3 regions of the Streptomyces sp. GMY02 genome follow, and region 2 is predicted to be linked to each of the others. Evidence: riboswitches for the same ligand, from Rfam matches in the RefSeq annotation. Region 2 holds a riboswitch; each other region holds the start of a gene.
The links. A riboswitch is a leader RNA that binds a small molecule or an ion and turns the genes downstream of it on or off. The one in region 2 is predicted to bind cobalamin.
Positions count from the first base shown of each region.

Region 1: it holds a riboswitch for cobalamin, as region 2 does, so the genes downstream of both, metE (5-methyltetrahydropteroyltriglutamate--homocysteine S-methyltransferase) here and KQY30_RS14580 (CbtB-domain containing protein) in region 2, are expected to answer to the same signal.
Region 3: it holds a riboswitch for cobalamin, as region 2 does, so the genes downstream of both, KQY30_RS28070 (cobalamin biosynthesis protein) here and KQY30_RS14580 (CbtB-domain containing protein) in region 2, are expected to answer to the same signal.

Region 1 covers NZ_CP077658.1:7,258,083-7,264,998, reverse strand. The annotation lists gene KQY30_RS30935 (MFS transporter) at 153-1,490, shown strand; gene metE (5-methyltetrahydropteroyltriglutamate--homocysteine S-methyltransferase) at 1,545-3,836, opposite strand; cobalamin riboswitch at 4,139-4,377, opposite strand; gene KQY30_RS30925 (enoyl-CoA hydratase/isomerase family protein) at 4,426-5,496, shown strand; gene KQY30_RS30920 (TVP38/TMEM64 family protein) at 5,512-6,213, opposite strand; gene tuf (elongation factor Tu) at 6,721-6,916, shown strand, end outside.
Region 2 covers NZ_CP077658.1:3,462,965-3,469,880, forward strand. The annotation lists gene cobM (precorrin-4 C(11)-methyltransferase) at 1-561, opposite strand, end outside; gene cbiE (precorrin-6y C5,15-methyltransferase (decarboxylating) subunit CbiE) at 558-2,192, opposite strand; gene KQY30_RS14575 (CbtA family protein) at 2,397-3,221, opposite strand; gene KQY30_RS14580 (CbtB-domain containing protein) at 3,243-3,479, opposite strand; cobalamin riboswitch at 3,519-3,677, opposite strand; gene KQY30_RS14585 (histidine phosphatase family protein) at 3,846-4,610, shown strand; gene KQY30_RS14590 (TIGR03086 family metal-binding protein) at 4,759-5,328, opposite strand; gene KQY30_RS14595 (helix-turn-helix domain-containing protein) at 5,414-6,370, shown strand; gene KQY30_RS14600 (GNAT family N-acetyltransferase) at 6,512-6,916, shown strand, end outside.
Region 3 covers NZ_CP077658.1:6,583,890-6,590,805, reverse strand. The annotation lists gene KQY30_RS28095 (hypothetical protein) at 1-554, opposite strand, end outside; gene KQY30_RS28090 (alpha/beta hydrolase) at 777-1,904, opposite strand; gene KQY30_RS28085 (class II aldolase/adducin family protein) at 2,064-2,726, opposite strand; gene KQY30_RS28080 (inorganic phosphate transporter) at 2,907-4,136, shown strand; gene KQY30_RS28075 (hypothetical protein) at 4,180-4,416, shown strand; cobalamin riboswitch at 4,537-4,679, shown strand; gene KQY30_RS28070 (cobalamin biosynthesis protein) at 4,712-5,806, shown strand; gene KQY30_RS28065 (cobyric acid synthase) at 5,803-6,916, shown strand, end outside.

The DNA of each region.
Region 1 (6,916 bases), 3.8 Mb from region 2:
GCCCCGGGCCTCTGACGGACCGGTGCCCCGGGCCGGTGGACGGACGGCGTCCGGCCTCGTGACCGACCGATGACCCGGGCCTGAGGCCGGCCGGTGTCGTCCGGGCTCATAACCGATTGGCATCCGGGCGCCGGGGCGGCGATAGTCCCGGAGTGGACTCTCCCGTCGGCGCAAGCCCGTACCGCCCTCGTCGCCCCCGCCTCGCCCGCCGTCCCGAGTGGGCCGGCCGCAACTACACACTGCTGACCGCCGCGGCGATCGTCACCAATCTGGGCAGCCAGGGTGCGATGATCGCCGCGGCGTTCGCGGTGCTGGAGTCGGGCGGCGACGCGGGCGACGTGGGGCTGGTGGCGGCGGCCCGTACGGTCCCGCTCGTCCTCTTCCTGCTGATCGGCGGCGCGCTCGCCGACCGGCTCCCCCGGCACCGGGTGATGGTCGCCGCCAACGCCGTCAACTGCCTCTCGCAGGCGTCCTTCGCGGTCCTCGTCCTCACGGGCGAGCCGGAGCTGTGGCAGATGATGGCGCTGACCGCGCTGGGCGGCACCGCCCACGCCTTCTTCAGCCCGGCCTCCGAGGGCATGCTGATGTCCAGCGTCAGCGGCGCGCAGGTGGGCCGCGCCTTCGCCCTGTACCGGATGGCGATGCAGGGCGCCGGGATCGGCGGCGCGGCCCTGGGCGGCGCGCTGATCGCGCTGTTCGGGCCGGGCTGGGTCCTCGCCATCGACGCCGCCGCCTTCCTGGTCGCGGGGGCGCTGCGCGCCTTCCTCGATGTGAGCCATGTCCCGCCGCGCGGGCCGGGCGAGGGGATGCTCGCCGATCTGCGGGACGGCTGGCGGGAGGTCACCGGCAGGCCCTGGCTGTGGAGCATCGTCGTCCAGTTCGCGGTGGTCAACGCGATGGTCTCGGCGGCCGAGGCGGTGTACGGGCCGCTGGTCGCCCGGGACGAACTCGGCGGCCCCGGCCCCTGGGGCCTGGCGCTGGCGGCCTTCGGCGCGGGTACGGTCGGCGGCGCGCTGGTGATGATGCGGTGGCGTCCGCGCCGGATGCTGCTCGCGGGCACCCTCAGCGTCTTCCCGCTGGCCCTTCCCTCGGCCGGGCTGGCGGTGCCGCTGCCCGCCGTGGGGCTGGCGGCGGTGATGTTCCTGACGGGGGTCTCCATCGAGGTCTTCGGTGTCTCGTGGATGACCTCGCTGCACCAGGAGATCCCGGAGGAGAAGCTGTCCCGTGTCTCGGCCTACGACTGGCTGGGCTCGGTGGGCATGATTCCGCTGGCCACGGCACTCGCGGGCCCGGCGGAGAGCGCCTTCGGGCGGAGTACGGCGCTGTGGGGCTGCTCGGCGCTGATCGTCCTGCTGACGGCGGCGGTCCTGACCGTCCCCGATGTACGGCGTCTGACCCGCCGCACATCGGAGAAGCCGGAGAAGACCGGGGCGCCCGTCGCGCGGACCGCCCCGGATCCTGTCTCGCCGGACGAGGTGAGACCGGTCTGAGGACCCGGGGCGGCCGAGCGGGCCGGGCCGGGAGGACGGCCCGGAGACGGCGCGCTAGGAGACCGGCCCCCGGGTGCGGTGGGCTGCGGCGACCAGGTTCTCCAGGGACGTACGGACCTCCGCCCAGCTCCGGGTCTTCAGCCCGCAGTCGGGGTTCACCCACAGCCGCTCCGGCGGGATCGCCTCAAGTCCCCTGGCCAGCAAGGCGGTCATCTCCTCGGCCGACGGCACCCGCGGTGAGTGGATGTCGTACACCCCTGGTCCCGCCTCGCGCGGATAGCCCGCCGCCGCCAGTTCGCCGGCGACCCGCATATGTGAGCGAGCCGCCTCCAGACTGATCACATCGGCGTCCAGATCCTCGATGGCCGGCAGGATGTCGCCGAACTCCGCGTAGCACATGTGCGTGTGGATCTGGGTGCTCGGGCCGACCCCGGAGGTCGTCAGCCGGAACGCCTCGGTCGCCCAGTCCAGATACGCCAACCGGTCCGCCGCGCGCAGGGGCAGGGTCTCGCGGAGCGCCGGTTCGTCGACCTGGATCACTGCCGTACCGGCCGCCTCCAGATCCGCGACCTCGTCCCGCAGCGCGAGCGCCACCTGCCGGGCGGTCGCGCCGCGCGGCTGGTCGTCACGGACGAACGACCAGGCCAGCATGGTGACGGGCCCGGTCAGCATTCCCTTGACGGGCCGGGTGGTCAGCGACTGCGCGTACGAGATCGTGTCGACCGTCATCGGGGCGGGCCGGGAGACATCCCCCGCGAGCACCGGCGGCCGGACATAGCGGGTGCCGTACGACTGGACCCAGCCGTGCCGAGTGACCAGGAATCCGGTGAGGCGCTCGGCGAAGTACCGCACCATGTCGTCGCGTTCGGGCTCGCCGTGCACCAGGACATCGATGCCCGCCTTCTCCTGGAAGGCGATCACCTCGCGGATCTCGGCCCGGACGCGCTCGTCGTAACCGGCCGTGTCCCGCTGCCCCGCCCGCAGTTCGGCGCGTGCCGTGCGCAACTCGGCGGTCTGCGGGAACGATCCGACGGTCGTCGTCGGCAGTGGCGGCAGAGCGAGCCGCTCACGCTGCGCGGCGGCGCGCTCGGCGTACGGCTGCTCCCGGCGGGCGTCCGCGCCCGTCACGGCCGCACAGCGGGCCCGTACGACGGGATCGTGCGTGACGCCCGAGGAGGCCCGGGACGCCAGATCGGCGCGGTTGGCGGCGAGCCGGGCGGCGACGGTGTCCGTGCCCCGGGCGAGACCGCGGGCGAGGGTGACGACCTCGTCGGTCTTCTGGCGGGCGAAGGCCAGCCAGCGGACGAGCAGCGGATCGAGATCCTTCTCGGCGGCGGAGTCCAGCGGGACATGCAGCAGCGAGCAGGATGCCGACACATCGACCCGCTCGGCGAGACCGAGCAGGGTCGCGAGGGTCGTCAGCGAGGCCGCGAGATCGTTGATCCACACATTGCGCCCGTCGACCACCCCGGCGACCAGCCGCTTGCCGGGCAGCCCGCCGACGGCCGCGAGATCGTCGAGATTGGCGGCGGCAGGGCCTGTGAAGTCCAGCGCGAGCCCCTCGACAGGTGCCTTGGCCAGTACGGGCAGGGCCTCGCCGAGCCGGTCGAAGTACGAGGCGACCAGCAGCCGGGGCCGGTCGGTGAGCGCCCCGAGATGGCGGTAGGCGCGGGCGACCGCGTTCAGTTCGGCGGGCGTGCGGTCCTGGACCAGGGCGGGCTCGTCGATCTGCGCCCACTCGGCGCCGGCCGCGCGCAGATCGGCCAGCACCTCCGCGTACACCGGCAGCAGCCGGTCGAGCAGGGTGAGCGGCTCGAATCCGGCGGCCACCCCGGGCGCGGGCCTGGCGAGCAGCAGATAGGTGACCGGCCCGAGCAGCACCGGCCGGGCGCCGGTGTGACCGAGGGCGAGGGCCTCGCGCAGTTCACCGGTCTGCTTCCCGGAGTGGGCGGTGAAGACCGTGTCCGGTCCCAACTCGGGGACGAGGTAGTGGTAGTTGGTGTCGAACCACTTGGTCATCTCCAGCGGCGCGGCGTCCTGGGCACCGCGCGCCATGGCGAAGTAGCCGTCGAGCGCGTCGGCCTCGACGGCGGCCCGGTGCCTGGCCGGGACCGCGCCGACCATGACGCTGGTGTCGAGCACGTGGTCGTAGTACGAGAAGTGGCCGGTGGGCACTTCGTCGAGTCCGGCGTCGGCCAGCTCGCGCCAGGTGTCGCGGCGCAGCCCGGCGGCGGTCTCCCGCAGCGCGTCCGCGGTGACCCGGCCCTTCCAGTACCCCTCGATCGCTTTCTTCAGTTCCCGGTCGGCGCCCTGGCGGGGGTAGCCATGGACGGTGGACCTGGGCACGGGCCGCCGGCCCTGCCGTTCCGACCGGGGTGCCGCGGCTGCGGACGTGGGTGTCACGGGACTCTCCTTCGCGAGTCGTACGGGAGCGATCCCGGCGGGACTCGTGTGCGGCGAAGGAACGGAAGCCGGGGCAGGTACCGCCACACCGTGTGCCGCACAGCCATGTGCGGCGCCCACATGTGCCGCACACCCATGTGCGACACAGCCATGTGCCGTACATCCATGTGCCACGCAGCCATGTGGCGTGCGCCCGCCCGTATCCGCCGACCCGCCCACGAGGTCACCGAGATCTCCGTGCGCGGTCCTCGCACACGGGCAGTGGCAGGTCTTCGGACTCGCGGGCGCGCCTTGTGCCTGTACGCGATGTGCGTACGCGGACAAGGCATCTACTGGCCGTCGCTTCCCGGACGCGGTGCGTCCAGTGCGTATGACGGCGGTCGTTCCCACTCACCGCTGCGGGGCAGTCCCGGATTCCCACCGGGTTCCCTCTTGCGACGCGCCTGCCTGGCGGACAGGGCGAACCGACTGCGCGTCCAGCATAGGTCCGGAACTCGACATGCTCGAAACATGGGTCCTGAATACTGGCGCCATGGTCCACGAAGACGAACCGGTACTGCTCGACCGGGCGGGCCGCACCGCCCGCATCACGCTCAACCGGCCCCGCGCGCTCAACGCGCTCACCCACCCCATGGTGCTGCGGATCACCGAGGCGCTCGCCCGGTGGGAGAACGACGAGAGCGTGACAGCGGTGATCATCTCGGGCGCCGGCGAGCGCGGGCTGTGCGCCGGCGGCGACATCCGCGCGATCCATGAGGACGCGCGCACCGGCGGCGCCGCCTCACCCACCTTCTGGCGCGACGAGTACCGGCTCAACGCCCGGATCGCCCGCTTCCCCAAGCCCTATGTGGCACTGATGGACGGCATTGTGATGGGCGGCGGCGTCGGTGTCTCGGCGCACGGCACCGTCCGGATCGTCACCGAACGGTCGGCGGTCGCCATGCCCGAGACCGGCATCGGCCTCGTCCCCGATGTCGGCGGCACACATCTCCTCTCGCGCGCACCGGGCGAGCTGGGCACCCATCTCGCCCTCACCGGCCGGGCGGTGGGCGCCGCCGACGCGCTGCTCTGCGGCCTCGCGGATCACTTCGTACCCGCCGAGCGGCTGGACGCCGTACGGACCGCGCTCGCCGGCCCCGACGTACGTGAGGCGGCGCACGTGACCGCGACGGTACGGGGGTACGGGACGGCCGCGCCCGAGGGCCAACTCGCCGCGGACCGTGAGTGGATCGACCCCTGCTACGCGGCGGACACCGTGGAAGAGATCGTCGAGCGGCTGCTCGCCACCGGTCTGCCCGCGGCGAAGGAGGCCGCCGAGACGATCCTGACGCGGTCGCCCACCGTGCTCAAGGCAACCCTGGAAGCGCTGCGCCGGGTCCGTCTGCTGCCGACGCTGGAGGAGGCGCTCGACCAGGAGTACCGGGCCTCGTGCGCCGCGCTGGCCACGCCCGATCTGGTGGAGGGGATCAGGGCGCAGGTCATCGACAAGGACCGCAGGCCGCGGTGGTCCCCGAAGGAGCTGGCGCAGGTCACGGAGGCGGATGTGGCGCGGTTCTTCGCCCCGCCGCCGGGCGGCGACCTCGGACTGGCCGGCGGGGTCTGAGGGCGGAGCGCGTGGTCAGCGGCGGAGGTGGTGGCGCTTGCGCCAGGCGACCACCGCCGCGACCAGCCCGCTGACCACGATGAACCCCATCGCGATCAGGAACACCGGCGAGGTCGGCGAGGCGGCGCGGCTGCCCGCGACCACATACGCCGCGTTGTTGGGGATCGAACCGATCAGGGTCGCCAGCAGGAACGGTGTCCAGCGCATCCGGGAGACGGCCGCGCCGTAATTGATCGGGGCGAACGGCACACCGGGGAAGAGCCGGATGATCAGCATCGACCGGAAGCTGTGGGTGCTGAGCTGACGGTCTATCGCCTTCAGCCAGCGGCCCCGCAGCAGCGGACGGAGGGCGTCCTGGCCCAGCATGCGCCCGAGCCCGAAGGACATGGCCGCGCTCAGCACCGTCCCGGCGAGCGCGGCGACCAGCCCGAGATACGAACCGAGGAGCGCGCCGGAGGCGATGTTGAGCAGCGGGCGCGGTACGAACGCGGTGGCGCACAGCCCGTACCCCACGGTGAACAGCACCACGGCGACGCCCCCGCCGACGCGTGGCAGCCAGCCGTCGGACAGCAGCTTCTGCGGCTCATAGAGCAGCACCACCGTGGCCGCGGCACCGAGCAGCACCACGAGTACGGCGAATCTCGCCCAGGGCGAGAGAAGTGCCCGGTAGCAACGGAGCGCGAGGCTTCGCGAGGACCGGGGGGCGGTGTCGAGCACGCGGGGAGCGTAACCGACGAAGATGTCCGGTCGCCGGGGGCCTGGTGACGGAGGCCTCCCGTCCGGCGTGTGTCCGGCACAACACGGGCACACCGGGTCGAAGAACGCGCCGGTCAGCGGCGCCTCGGGCGGTCCCACGGCAGGAGTCGGCCAACTGCGGCCCGGCGGAAAATCGTTCGACGCGGGCGGACGGGCTGGGCGAGGATCGGGGACATGGTCCGGTACGCCTTCCCCGCAGCGCCGTCCGCAGTCGCGGACGCGCCGGAGGCTGCCGTCTTCCTCGTGGCGTGCACGGCCGCGCCTGTCGCACCCGTCGCGGCAGTCGTCCCGGCGGATGCCTTCGCAGCGGCCACGGATGCCGAAGCAGCGGCATCCGCCGCGGCAGCGCCCTTCGGCGGCGCCCGAAGCTGACCCTTCCCGGATCGTCCGGCGGACCCCGCAGGGGGAGGGTCGGCAAGGCCCGGGGGTCCCTCTCAGCTCCGAGTTCCGGGAAGGAACCAGCGAACCATGCCCAAGACGGCATACGTGCGCACCAAGCCGCACCTGAACATCGGCACCATGGGCCATGTCGACCACGGCAAGACCACCCTGACCGCCGCCATCACCAAGGTCCTCAGCGACCGCGGGACCAGCTCCTTCGTACCGTTCGACCGGATCGACCGGGCCCCGGAGGAGGCCGCCCGCGGGATCACCATCAACATCT
Region 2 (6,916 bases):
GGCCGGGCAGGACGGGCCGTAGTGGGGGAGCAGTTCTCGTACCACGCGGTCGATGTAGCGCGCCGCGAGGTGCAGGACCAGCAGGGCTCCGCTGCGGCCGAGTGTCGCCAGGTCCTCGCCGTCCGGCATGGGGGTGGCCTGCTGGGCGACGCGCGTGAGGATGACCGTCTGGCCCACCGTCGGCACCGTCAGCTCGCGCTTCAGCGCCGCGGCCGCCGCCGCGAAGGCCGGTACGCCCGGGATCACTTCGTACGGCACACCCGCCGCATCCAGCCGCCGCATCTGCTCCGCGACCGCGCTGAAGACCGACGGGTCGCCGGAGTGCAGCCGGGCGACGTCCTGGCCCTCGTCGTGGGCGCGGACCAGTTCCGCGGTGATCGCGTCGAGGTCCATCCGCGCGGTGTCGATCAGCCGGGCGCCCGGCGGGCACTCGGCCAGCAGTTCGCGCGGCACGAGGCTGCCCGCGTACAGGCACACACCGCAGGCGGCGAGTCTGCGGGCGCCGCGCAGGGTGATCAGATCGGCGGCACCGGGGCCGGCGCCGATGAAGTACACGGTCATCGTTGTTCTCCTGAGGGGACGTACGGAGGACCTGCCTGCGGGTCCGAGGCCGGACCGGCACCCGGACCGGGCCCTGGGCCGGCACCCGGACCGGGCCCTGGGCCGGCACCCGGACCTGGGCCTGCCGCCGGGGCCGAGTCCGGCTGCGGCGCCACGGCGGACCCCGGGCCTGCACCCGGCACCGAGCCCGGACCCACAGCCGAGGTCGGCCCCGGCACCGAGCCCGAGCCCGGACGCGAGGCCAGCGCCAGCCCCGGTGCCGCATCCGGTCCCGGCGCCCCGGCCGCGCCCTTCGTCACCGACCACTGCGTCACCGGCATCGCCTGCCGCCAGCCCGTGAAACCGCCCACCGGTACGGCGTGGGCGACCGCCAGCCGTACCAGTTCGCCGCCGAAGCGGCCGTACCAGCGCGCCAGCAGCGCCTCGGACTCCAGCGTCACCGTGTTCGCCACCAGCCGGCCGCCCTCCGGCAGCGCGTCCCAGCAGGCGTCCAGCAGGCCCGGCGCGGTCAGCCCGCCGCCGACGAACACCGCGTCCGGCACCGGCAGCCCCGCCAGCGCGCCGGGCGCGGCTCCCGTGACGACCCGCAGGCCGGGGACGCCGAGCGCCCGCGCGTTGCGGCCGATGCGCTCCGCCCGTACGGGATCCCGCTCGACGGACACCGCCCGGCAGGACCGGTGCGTACGCATCCACTCGACCGCGATCGAACCCGACCCGCCGCCGATGTCCCACAGCAGTTCCCCCGGCGCGGGCGCCAGCGCGGCCAGCGTGGCGGCGCGGACATGGCGCTTGGTGAGCTGGCCGTCGTGCTCGTACGCCTCGTCCGGCAGGCCCGGCACGGCGCCGAGCCGGACCGCGCCCGGCGCACGACGGCACTCGACCGCCACCACATTCAGCGCATCGAACGCGGAAACAGGTACGGACACGGAAGCAGGTACAGACTCGGGAAGAGGTACAGACTCGGGAACAGGTACAGACGCGCGATCGGGATCAGACGCGGGAACGGGATCAGACGCACCCGCCCGCTCCTGCCAGTCCTCCGCGAGGCTCTCCGTCCGCCGTTCCCTTTCCCCGCCGAGCTGTTCGAGTACGTGCATACGGCTCGGCCCGTACCCCCGGTCCCGCAGCAGCGCCGCCACCTCGGCCGGTGTCGCCGCGCCCGCGCTCAGCACCAGGACCCGGCGGCCGTCGTACAGCGCGGCGGCGAGCCGCTCGACGGGCCGACCGACCAGGGTGACGACCTCCGTCTCTTCCACCGGCCAGCCGAGCCGGGCGCAGGCGTACGAGACGGACGACGGATGCGGCAGTACGCGCAGCGTCCCGGTCCCCGCGTCCGCCCCCACAACTTCCATGAGCGTGCGCCCGATCCCGTAGAACATCGGGTCCCCGCTGGCCAGTACGCACAGCCGCTGCCCGGCATGGGCCGCGAGCACCCCGGGTACGGCGGGCCGCAGCGGCGAGGGCCACACCACGCGTTCCCCCGCGCACTCGTCGCGCGGCAGCAGCTCCAACTGCCGGGCGCCGCCCACGATCACCCCGGCCGCACGCAGCGCGTCCCGCCCGGGCGCGGAAAGCCCGGCCCAGCCGTCGGCACCGATCCCGACGACGGTCACCGGGGGCGGGACGGTCACCGAGGGCGGAGGCGAGGCGGAGGTGAAGGACGGTGCGCTCACCGGGGGCAAGGCGGAGGCAGGGGGTGGTGCGCTCACCGGGAAACACCTCTGAGCTGGAACATGCTGGAAAAAGACCGACCTTGCACTCTACTGTCCGTATTTCACTGCCCGTACTTCTCCAGCATGTTCCCGCCGTCCCCCGCGCCCGCCGCGCCCGTCAGGTCAGGGCCGTACGGATCCGCTCAAGCCCGCTTCCGCGCCCGAGGCGGCCCGCGCGGCACGCGGCATGAGCACCCGCTCCGCCATCGCCCCGAAGATCAGCCCGAAGGCCGTCCACAGCAGCGCCTGCACGCCCAGCGAGGCCAGGCGGAATTCCCAGAGGAGAGCCGCCGGGAAGGTTTCCCGTACGGCATCGGAGTTGGCGGGCAGGACAAGACAGGCGACCGCCACGGCGGCCACATATCCGGCTCCGGCGACGACGGACGCGTTCCAGTTGCCCAGCCGCGGAGCGAGCCTCCGGCCCGCGATGACGGCGATGACGGCCAGCAGCACGCTGAGCACGATCATCAGGAAGAAGAGCGTGGTGCGCTTGCCGATGGTGTCCGGGTTGCCCACCGCGGGCGGGGTCGCCGGATACTTCAGGAACGGCACCAGATAGACCGTGGTGAAGGCCGCGCCCGCGATCAGTGCCGCGGTCGCCCTCGGCCCGAACCGGCCGATCCTGCCCAGACAGACGGAGAAGACCAGCGAGGCGATGCCGCCCAGGGCCACTCCGTACACCAGGACACCGGTGGCCAGCCCGAACGTCGACTGGACCGGCCTGCTGACCAGTTCCTCTTCCTCTTCCTCTCCCTCTTGCTCCGCTGCCGCCGCGGTGTGCCCGGCGTGCTCGTTCGCCGCCGGTGCGGACTGTGTCTCCTCCAGCGCGATGGAGTCCCGTACGGAGGGCTCACCGGCCACATACGCCAGCGCGAACGCGAAGAGTCCGGCCAGCACGCCCGCGATCATGCCGCGGACCAGGAGAGTTCTGACGGTGGAGGCATGCATGTGCGTGATCTCCGTCAGCGGTCAGTGGCAGGGGAAACCGAGCAGATGACGGCCGTCGTGCACCCATTCGTGCACTTCCGCTCCCGAGAACACCGAGGTGGCGCCCTGTTCGGCGCCGACGAAGTAGAGCAGGACCAGCATCAGGGTGCCCACGAACACGGCCCACGGCAGCACCGCGCGCAGTGGAAGCGGTGTCACCGGGTGGGTGGCGCCGGTGGCGACGGACGGAACGACCGGCGGCGCGATGGACTCAGCCATGACGGAACCTCCTTGGGGAACTCGCGTCCCATTCAGTGGAGCTCGAACGACGGCCGTCGGGTCTGACTCACCGGGCTCCGTACCGCCTGCGCGCTGTTACGCGGCGGCCGGCACCCGGCATACAGTGGCGCGACCGTGCCGGACTCTCACCGGACTTCCGTCTTGCCGTCGTATATACCGACGTGAAGGTACCGCGATCCGGCAGACCGGCCAAGAGGCCCTCGGCGCGGCCCCGACCGGCGACGTGCCCGGAGTAACCCGCCCGGGGACCGGCCCGGAAACCGGCCCGACGGGGAGCCCGGCCCAACTGGCGGGCCCGGCAGGCCTGGAGTGCGGGCCCGGCAGCCCTGGAGCGAGGAGAGCCGTATGACGACCCGGGTGATGTTCATCTCACCGGCCATCAGCACAGCACTGCGCGAGGCGCGTTTCGCCACCGTCGAGGACGTCGAGGCCGACATCGCGGCGTCCGGGACCGCGACGTCCGGGACTGTGACCTCCGGAACCGCGGCGTCCGGGAGCGCGGCGTCCGGAACCGCGACCTCCCGTAGCGACACGACCGGGACCGACAGCTCCAGGACCGGGACCGGCACCTCCGGAATCGCGACCGACGTGCTGGACGCTCTCGACCCGCTGGGGCTCCGGCAGGCGGAAGCGGTACGGGAGAGCTTCCCCCGTACCGCCGCCCTGTACGTCTCCCCCTCGGCGCGCTGCCGCCGTACCGCCGAGGTCCTCGGTCTGGACGCCAAGCCACTGCCGGACCTCGCGCCCTGCGCGATGGGCCGCTGGCAGGGCCGGACACTCGACGAAGTGGCCGCCGCGGAACCGGAGTCGGTGGCCGCGTGGCTCTCCGACCCGGCCGTCGCGCCGCACGGCGGGGAGTCCCTGCGGACCTTCCACACCCGCGTCGCCGACTGGCTGGACACCCTCGGTTCCGAAACGGTCGCCGGCGGGCGCGTCATCGCCGTGGCCGAGCCGGACGTCATCCGCGCCGCCGCGGTCCACGCCCTCGGCGCGGGTCCCGGGTCGTTCTGGCGGATCGACATACAGCCGCTGTCCGCCGTCGAACTCAGCGGGCGCGGCGGCCGGTGGAATCTCCTCGGCGGCCGCCCCCTGCACACTGCCACCCCCTGAGGCCACCCCCTGCGCGCCACGGGTTCCGGCACGCGCCGGCCGCCCAGCGCACCCCGCCGGACAGCGCCGCGAGCGTGCGTGCCGGGCCACGCGAGCCCCGCGAGCCCGGGCCAGATCAGCGAGATCGGCAAGATCGGCAAGACACTCCCTAGCGTCGCGTCCAGCCCGGGTCGCGGCCCGTCTCGGCGAGCAGTACCTCGAACGGACCCGCGTCCTCCGCGACCGGCACCGGTTCCCCGAACATCCCCATCTCCCGTCCCATCGGCGCCAGAGCCCTGAACTCCTCCCCGACCACGTCCAGAAGCACCCCGGCCGGCTCGTACGGCTGCCCCGTCGCCCGCGCCAGGTCCCATCCGTGCACCGTCAGATCGCCGAGCACCATCGCGCCGACCGTCCTGGCCGGCAACCCCATGGCCCCCGTGGTGCCCTCGTCCGCGCCCGGCACGGCCCACGCCTCGACGAGCCGTACGGTCTCCTCCGCGAACCGCTCGCGCCACGCCCCCTCCAACGGCTCGGGCGGGACCGTGAAATCGGCGTCCTTCTTGGCCGCGAGCGCCTGGAAGTTCACGACGACCTGGAAGAGATGGGCCGCCAGCGCGCGTACGTCGTACTCACTGCACGGCGTCGGCGCGCCGAGCTGCTCATCGGTGATGCCACGGACGACGGTGACGGTACGGTCGGCCGCCGCCTCCAACATGTTGCTGATCTTGTCGCTCATGGCCCGACCGTACGAATCGCCGCCGCCCGCCGTCTTGAACAAACACGACAGGTCACGGCGGACAAACGCGGCATAGGATCCGGCCATGGCAGGTCCGCGGCGCGACACCCGGGGCATCGTCGACGCCCCGGGGCTTTTCGCGCGCGTACGGTTCCGGCGCCGCGCACCGGCGCCGTCCCTGCGGCCGTATCTGGAGCACTACTGGCTGATCGACTGGGATCTGGACCAGCCGTATGTCTCGCAGGTGGTACCGCACCCCTCGGTCAACGTGGTCTTCCAGCGGTTCGGGTACGGGCCCGGCGGCTCGTCCTTCGCGGAGGTGGCGGGCATCGGCCTGGAACTGTTCAGCCAGCGGCTGGAGGGGCGGGGCCGGGTGTGCGGGGTGCAGTTCAGGCCGGGCGGCTTCCGGCCGTTCGCGCCACGGTGGCCCGTATCGGAGTGGACAGGGCGGCGGGTGCCGCTCGGCGAGGTCATGCCGGCGACGGACGCGGACATCGAGACGGTGCTCGGCGACGATGAGGCCGGTGGGACCGGAGAGGCTGCCGGGGCCTGTGGGGCCGGGGAGGACGCCCGGGTGGCCGCGCTCGACACGTATCTCCTGGGCATCGGGCCGCGCCCGGATCCGCAGGCCGACCAGGCCATGGCACTGGCCGACCGGATCAGGACGGACCGTACGATCCGGCGCGTGGCCCAGCTCGCCACGGCGGAGGGGGTCTCGACGCGCTCGCTGCAACGGCTGTTCGCGGCGTATGTGGGGGTGGGGCCGAAGTGGGTGATCCTGCGCTACCGCATCCATGAGGCGCTGGAACGGGCCGAGTCGGACGCGGGCGGAGGGACCGGCTCCGGTACGGGGTCAGGGACGGGCACGGGCACAGACCCCAGCAGCGGCACCGGCACGCGCACGGGCACCGGCAGTGCCTCGGCGGTCGACTGGGCCGAGCTGGCCTCCGAACTCGGCTACAGCGACCAGGCCCACCTCGTCCGCGACTTCACCGCGACGGTCGGCGTCCCCCCGACGGCGTACGCCCGCCAAGGTCCGTAACGGCTCCGCCACCCCAGGCCCTCCACCACCCCGCCCCATCCGCAGTCCGAACCGTCCGGCGCCCTGGGTTGTCCACAGCCCCGCGCCGCTCCCCTCACCGATTCGGGCCGAATGTCAGACCCTCGTCCTACAGTGCGTGACATGGAGAGCAAAGCACCACGCGTACGGCTCGAACCATGGTCGGAGACCGATCTCGATCTTCTGCGCGCCACGAACGCGCCGGAGCTGATGACCCACCTCGGCGGCCCCGAGACCGACGAACAGGTGGTCAAGCGGCACAGACGGTATGTCGACCTGAGCGCCGACCAGACGGGCAAGGGCCGGATGTTCCGCGTCGTACTGCTCCCGGGCGGCGAGGCCGTGGGCACGATCGGGTTCTGGGAGCAGACCTGGCAGGGGCGGCTGGTGTACGAGACGGGCTGGGGCGTCCTCGCCGCGTACCAGGGCAGGGGCATCGCCGCCGCGGCAGCCGCCGCCGTGATCGAGCGGGCGCGCGCCGAGAAGAAGCACCGCTATCTGCACGCGTTCCCCTCCGTCGACAATCCG
Region 3 (6,916 bases), 3.1 Mb from region 2:
GCGGGGTCGGGCTGCGGCCCGTAGGGGACCTCGCAGCGCTCCTCGTGGAGTTCCGCGACGCGCTGCCGCAGCAGGTCGAGCAGGGCCGGCACGAGCACGGGCCCGTTCGAGAGCTGGAGCAGGGAGAGCACCTGGGGGACGGCTTCGACGACCTCGGCGACCGTGGCGGCGGCGACGTCGTCCGGGGCCGGGTGGACGAGCGACCAGGCGTCGAGGAGGGCCACCCAGCCGCGCTGGACGGCGCTGTCGTCGCGGTCCCAGGCCTGGAGGCGCCAGCCGGGCCGTACGGTGCCGCCGTGCAGCTCGACGAGTCCGGCCAGCCGGGCGCGGTCCCATCCCGTGCGCACCTGGTCCGGGGTCAGCTCCAGCGCGTCCGCGGCCCGTTCCTGGGCGGCCGCGTCGAAGGGTCCGGTGCCCGGGCCGCGGTCGACGGCCGCCCAGCGGGCGATCCGTACCGCGTCGGCGAGGACCTCCCTCGCCTGGCGGGCCAGCTCCGCCGCGGGCGGAGTGCCCTCGGGCGGCCTGGGCGCCGGACGGCTGCGTCCGTCGGTCACGGCCCGTCGTGCCGTGGTCAACGGCCGGGGGCGGACGAGTCGGAGTCTGGAGTTGCGCGCCAATTGCTCATCAGGCTTTCGGGACGTCACAGGGGCAGTCTTCCCGGTGACCGCCCGAAAGCCCAAACGGAACCTGTCCTGTCGGTACCGGATCGGGGCGGGGGCGTCCCGCGCGGGTGTCCCGGGTGGGTACGGAAGGGACGCAAGAGGCCTGTTGGGCGGCTACATGAGGGGTACGAGGAAGCGGCGGAGGGCCTCCTCGTAGCCGGTCGGATCCGCATTCCACATCGCCGCGTGCGGAGCGTGCGCCACGGCGTGCAGACCGATCAGTCCCGGGCGCAGGGCGGCGAGTTCACGGGAGGGGTCCCAGGAGGCGAGGGTGTCGTCGGGGCCGTGGATGATCAGCGTCGGGACATGGAGCTGGCGGGGGTCGGCGGCCTGGAGCAGCCGGTCGCCGTGGAGTCCGGTCCTGCCCTGCGCGGCTCTGACGGCGAGGGGCAGCAGCGGGTTGGGGGTGCGGCGGGCGGTGGCCAGGGCCCGCAGGGTGGCCTCCCAGTCCAGTACGGGCGAGTCGAGCACGAGCCCGGAGACGCGCTCGCTGTGCGCGGAGTTGGCGGCGGCGTGCAGGGCCATCGCGGCTCCGGTGGACCAGCCGTACAGGATGAGCCGCTCCGCGCCGTAGCGGACGGCGTAGCGGATCGCCGCGTCGAGGTCGCGCCACTCGGAGTCGCCGAGATGCCCGAGGCCGTCCGGGGAGCGGGGGGCGCCGGGGTCGCCGCGGTAGGTGATGTCGAGGACGGGGACCTGGAGCCCGGCCAGCAGCTCCATCACATTCAGCGGGTGCTCGCGGGTGGTGCCCAGACCGTGCACGGTGATCAGCCAGGTGTCGCGTGCTCCGGGGACGAACCAGGCGGGCAGGAAGCCCAGTTCGCCAGGGATCCGCTCGTCGCGGAAGTCGAGGCCCAGGGCGGTGGTGGGGTCGCCGGTGTGGACCTGCGGGGTCATCCGGACGCGCGAGCCGGGGACGAGGATGCCGTGGCCGACGCGCTCCAGTCTCCGTACGACGGTGTCCGCGGCGTGCGGGACGCCCTCCAGGACCGGTCCGACGACGGCGTGCAGGCCCCGGCTCTCGATGCCGTACACACCGGGGCGCAGGGAGGCGAGACAGCGGGTGAGGGTGATCTGCCCGGCGGCCGTGGCGTGCACGGTCAGGCGCGGGTCGCCGGGCAGGGGCCGCCCGGGCGAGGCCTTGAGCGCGGCGTCACCGGCGAGCCGGCCGGCCGCGACCGCGGCCGCGCCGACGCCGATCACGGTGGAGACGGCCGCTGCCGTCGCTGTAGCCGGGCGCACGGTCCCAGTGTCGTCACCGCCGCCCGCCCCGGCCACCGGGCGCGTCCGTCGGGGTGCGGGGGTACGGGGACGGGGCGGCGCGGGCGGGGAGCGCGCCCGTACTCCAGAGGGTTCGGGCCGGGCGCCTCGGGGTTCGGGCCGGGCTCCCCCGGGTTCGGCTCAGGGCTTCTGGCCGTAGCCCTTCAGTTTCTCGCCCACCTCGCCGAGCTGGTCCTCGGACAGCAGGGAGGGCGTGCGGCCGGGCACCGAGCTGGCGGTGAGCCAGAGGCGGGCCATCCATTCGAGCTGGGCGGTGCGGTCGTAGGCCTGGGCGAGGGTGGCGCCGTAGGTGACCGTGCCGTGGTTCTGGAGCAGACAGGCGCTGCGCCCGCGCAGCGCGTCGAGCATCCCTGCGGCCAGCTCGTCCGTGCCGTACAGGGCGTACGGAGCGACGCGGACCGGTCCGCCGAGCGCCGCCGACATGTAGTGGATCAGCGGCAGTTCGGACACGAGCGTGGAGACGGCGGTCGCGTGCACCGCGTGGGTGTGCACCACGGCCTGCGCGGAGGTGCTGCGGTACACCGCGAGGTGCAGTGGCAGCTCACTCGTCGGGGTGAACTCGCCGAGGACCTGGCGGCCGTCCGTATCGACCCCGACGGCGTCCTCCGGGCCGAGCCGCTCGTACGGGACTCCGCTGGGTGTGACCAGAATCAGTTCCCCGACCCGTACGGACACATTGCCCGAGGTGCCAACGACCAGTCCCTCCGCGGCCGTTCTGCGGGCGGTGTCCACCAGATCCCGCCATGCGCGCGCGATCGCGTCCTGTGTCTGCTGATCGGTCATACGGCGATCCTGCCAGCAGCGCCGGGCCGGGCGCGCACCGCGCTCCGGGTCACTCGAACGGAGGCGCGCGACGCCGATCCGGGACACCACAAAGGCGCCCGGAGTTCACCTCCCGTTCACTCTGACTCCCTACGTTCACCGAGGCCACCGACCTCACACGATTGCCTGGGTATTCGGTACATGGAACACATCACACTGCTGCTCGGGATCGTGATCGTGACAGCGCTCGTGTTCGATTTCACCAACGGTTTCCATGACACCGCCAACGCGATGGCGACGACCATCTCGACGGGCGCGCTGAAACCCCGGACCGCGGTGGCCATGTCGGCCGTGCTGAATCTGGTCGGCGCGTTCCTTTCCGTGGAGGTCGCCAAAACGATCTCCGGCGGGCTCATCAACGAGAACGGCATCAGGACCGAGGTGATCTTCGCGGCGCTGGTCGGCGCCATCCTCTGGAACCTGCTCACCTGGCTGCTCGGACTGCCGTCGAGTTCGTCGCACGCGCTGTTCGGCGGACTGATCGGCGCGACCCTGATGTCGGTCGGCACCTCCGGGGTCAATGGCGGTGTCGTCGTCACCAAGGTGCTGATTCCCGCGCTGGCCGCGCCCGTCGTCGCGGGTCTGGCGGCCCTGCTCGCGACGAGGCTGACGTACCGGATCGGCCGCCGCACCGACGACCGGGCCACCGCCAAGGGCTTTCGCGCCGGGCAGATCGCCTCGGCCGGACTGGTCTCCCTCGCCCATGGCACCAACGACGCGCAGAAGACCATGGGGGTCATCACGCTGGCGCTGGTCACCGGCGGTGTTCTCGCACCCGGTGCCAATCCGCCGCTGTGGGTGATCGTCTCGGCCGGTACGGCGATCGCGCTCGGTACGTACCTCGGGGGCTGGCGCATCATCCGCACCATGGGCACCGGCCTCACCGATCTCCGGCCGCAGCAGGGTTTCGCCGCCCAGACCAGTGCCGCGACCGTCATCCTGGCCTCCTCCCATCTGGGCTTCTCGCTCTCCACCACGCAGTCCTGCTCGGGCGCGGTGATGGGCGCGGGGCTCGGGCGCCGGGGCGGTACGGTCCGCTGGTCCACCGCGGGCCGGATGTTCGCCGCCTGGGGGCTGACGCTGCCCGCCGCCGGACTGGTGGCCGCAGGCGCGGAGTTCCTGACGAGGCAGGGCAGTTGGGGTGTCTCGGTCGTCGCCGCACTGCTGGTCGTGCTCTCCGGCGCGATCTGGCTCGCCGCACGCCGACGCCCGGTCGACCACACCAATGTCAACGAGACCGCGACCGGTGAGCCGGGTGGCAGGACCGCCCCCGCCGTCACCCCCTCCCCCGCGGCCACGGGGGATCTGTCGACCACCATCCCGGCGCCTCCGGGCGGCACGGGCGAACCGGCGCGCACCGCCCGGGTCTGAGCAGCGCCACGGCGCGGGAAAGAAAAGAAAAAGAGGGATGGGCATGAAGATCGACTGGGCGGCGCTCGGCTCCGTCTTCGGGGTCAGTCTGGCGGCGACCGTCGGGCTCGTGGGGCTGTTCACCCTGGGCGTGGTCGGACTGGCCAAGCACGAGTCCGCCACCGCCACCGCCGGGCACGGCGGGGCGGGTACGGCGGGTCTGGCGCGGGCGGGCGCGTATGCCTGCTTCGCGCTCTGTGTGGCCGCTGTGGCGTACGGGATCCGGCTGATCGTGGCCTGAACCGTCGTCCGGTCCGCTCGGGGTCGGCTCGGCGTCTGCTCCGGGTGCGTTCCCCGCCGGACCGCGGCCAGTGTGGGGCTTCGCACACTGTCCCGTCGCAGGTCAAGGATGAGTTGACGGGTGTTTGCGCAGCGTGGTGGACTTCCGGGGCCATTTACGACGGCAGAAGAGGAAGCCGGTGCGAATCCGGCGCGGTCCCGCCACTGTCACTGGGAGCCCTGTCCCAGGAGCCAGGAACTCTCGCCGCCGCACCACGTCGAGCCGGGGCGCGGACCCTGAGTGAGGACAAGTCGCCATGCCTGGCAGCGGTTCGTCCGCCATGCGCGGTGGCGGTTCGGCCGCCGAGCGGGTCTTCGCGTACGGCGCCACCGCCGGCCTGCTGGGCGACCGGCTGTTCGCCGATCCGCGCCGGGGTCATCCGGTGGCCGCGTTCGGCCGGGCGGCGGGGGCGGTCGAGCGGGTGCTGTGGCACAACCACCGTGGCTGGGGCGCGCTGCACACGCTGGTGTGCGCCGGAGGCGCCGTCGGCCTCGCTCTGCTCGCCGCCCGGGCCGCTGAAGGCACGGGCGGCGCGAGGGCAGGCCGTACCGCGTCCGTCGCGCTGACCGCCGTGGCCACCTGGTCCGTGGTCGGAGGTACATCCCTGGGCCGGGAGGCGCGTGCCATCGGCGCGGCGCTCGACGCCGGGGACATCGAGCTGGCGAGGGAGCGGCTGCCGCACCTGTGCGGGCGCGATCCGCAGAGCCTGAGCGGTCCTGAGCTGGCCCGCGCCGTCGTGGAGTCCGTCGCCGAGAACACCTCGGACGCCGTCGTGGGCGCGCTGCTGTGGGGCGCGGTCGCGGGGGTGCCGGGGCTCGTGGGGTTCCGCGCCGTGAACACCCTGGACGCGATGGTGGGTCACAAGTCGGCCGTGTATGGCCGGTTCGGGTGGGCGTCGGCCCGGCTCGACGATCTGGCCGGCTGGCCCGGGGCCCGGCTGACCGCCGCGCTGGCCGTCCTGGCCGGTGACGATCCGCGCGGGGCACTGCGGGCGGTGTGGCGGGACGCTCGGAAGCATCCGAGCCCCAACGCGGGCCCGGTGGAGGCGTCGTTCGCCGGCGCACTGGGCGTACGGCTCAGCGGGACGCTGGCGTACGGCGGGCGGGTGGAGCACCGGCCCGTACTGAACGGCGACGGGCGGCCGGTGAGGACGACCGACATCGAGCGGGCGGTACGGCTGTCGCGCCGGGTGAGCGGGCTGGCCCTCGCGGCCTGTGTCGCGGGCCGGTTCGCGTACGGGGCGATACGCCGTACGGCCTCGGCCTCGGCCTCAGCTTCGGCCTCCGCTTCCGCACACGGCGCGGCGGACCGTACGGCCATCAACTCGACGGACCGATGGGGGCGTGGATGAGCCGGGGCGGGCGCGGCGGTGGGCTGCTGGTGGCCGGGACCACCTCCGACGCGGGCAAGAGCGTCGTCACGGCGGGGATCTGCCGGTGGCTGGTACGCCGAGGGGTGAAGGTCGCGCCCTTCAAGGGGCAGAACATGTCGCTCAATTCGTTCGTGACGCGCGAGGGCGCGGAAATCGGGCGGGCGCAGGCGATGCAGGCGCAGGCGGCCCGGGTGGAGCCGACCGCGCTGATGAATCCCGTGCTGCTCAAGCCCGGTGGAGACCGCAGCAGTCAAGTGGTGCTGATGGGGCGGCCGGTGGGCGAGCTGAGCGCCAAGGGCTTCTTCGGCACAGTCGGAACGGACGGGACAAACGGGATTGACACAGACAGGGCGGATGGCGAAGCGCCGTCGGGAAGGGCCCTGCGCGGCGGGCGTCAAGAAGCCCTGCTCGGGACCGTCCTGGAGTGCCTGGAGGAGCTGCGCGCCACGCATGACGCGGTGATCTGCGAGGGCGCGGGCAGCCCCGCCGAGATCAATCTGCGCCGTACGGACATCGTGAACATGGGCATCGCACGGGCCGCGCGGCTGCCCGTGATGGTGGTCGGCGACATCGACCGGGGCGGGGTCTTCGCCTCCTTCTTCGGTACGACCGCGCTGCTGAGCCCCGAGGACCAGGCGCTGGTCGCGGGGTATCTGGTGAACAAGTTCCGGGGTGATGTGTCGCTGCTGGAACCGGGCCTCGAGATGCTCCGCGGGCTGACCGGACGCACCACGCTGGGGGTGCTCCCCTGGCGGCACGGCCTCGGTATCGACGAGGAGGACGGGCTGCGGGTGTCCCGGAACGGTGCCGCCGTGCGCGGGGCACCGGCGGCGCCCCCGCACGGCGAGGAGGTGCTCCGGGTCGCGGTCTGCGCCGTGCCGCTGATGTCCAACTTCACCGATGTGGACGCGCTGGCGGCGGAACCAGGGGTCGTGGTGCGGTTCGTCGACCGGCCCGAGGAGCTGGTGGACGCGGACCTCGTGGTGGTGCCCGGCACCCGCGGCACCGTGCGGGCGCTGGCCTGGCTGCGGGAGCGCGGGCTCGCCGACGCCCTGGCGCGGCGGGCCGCCGAGGGGCGCCCCGTGCTGG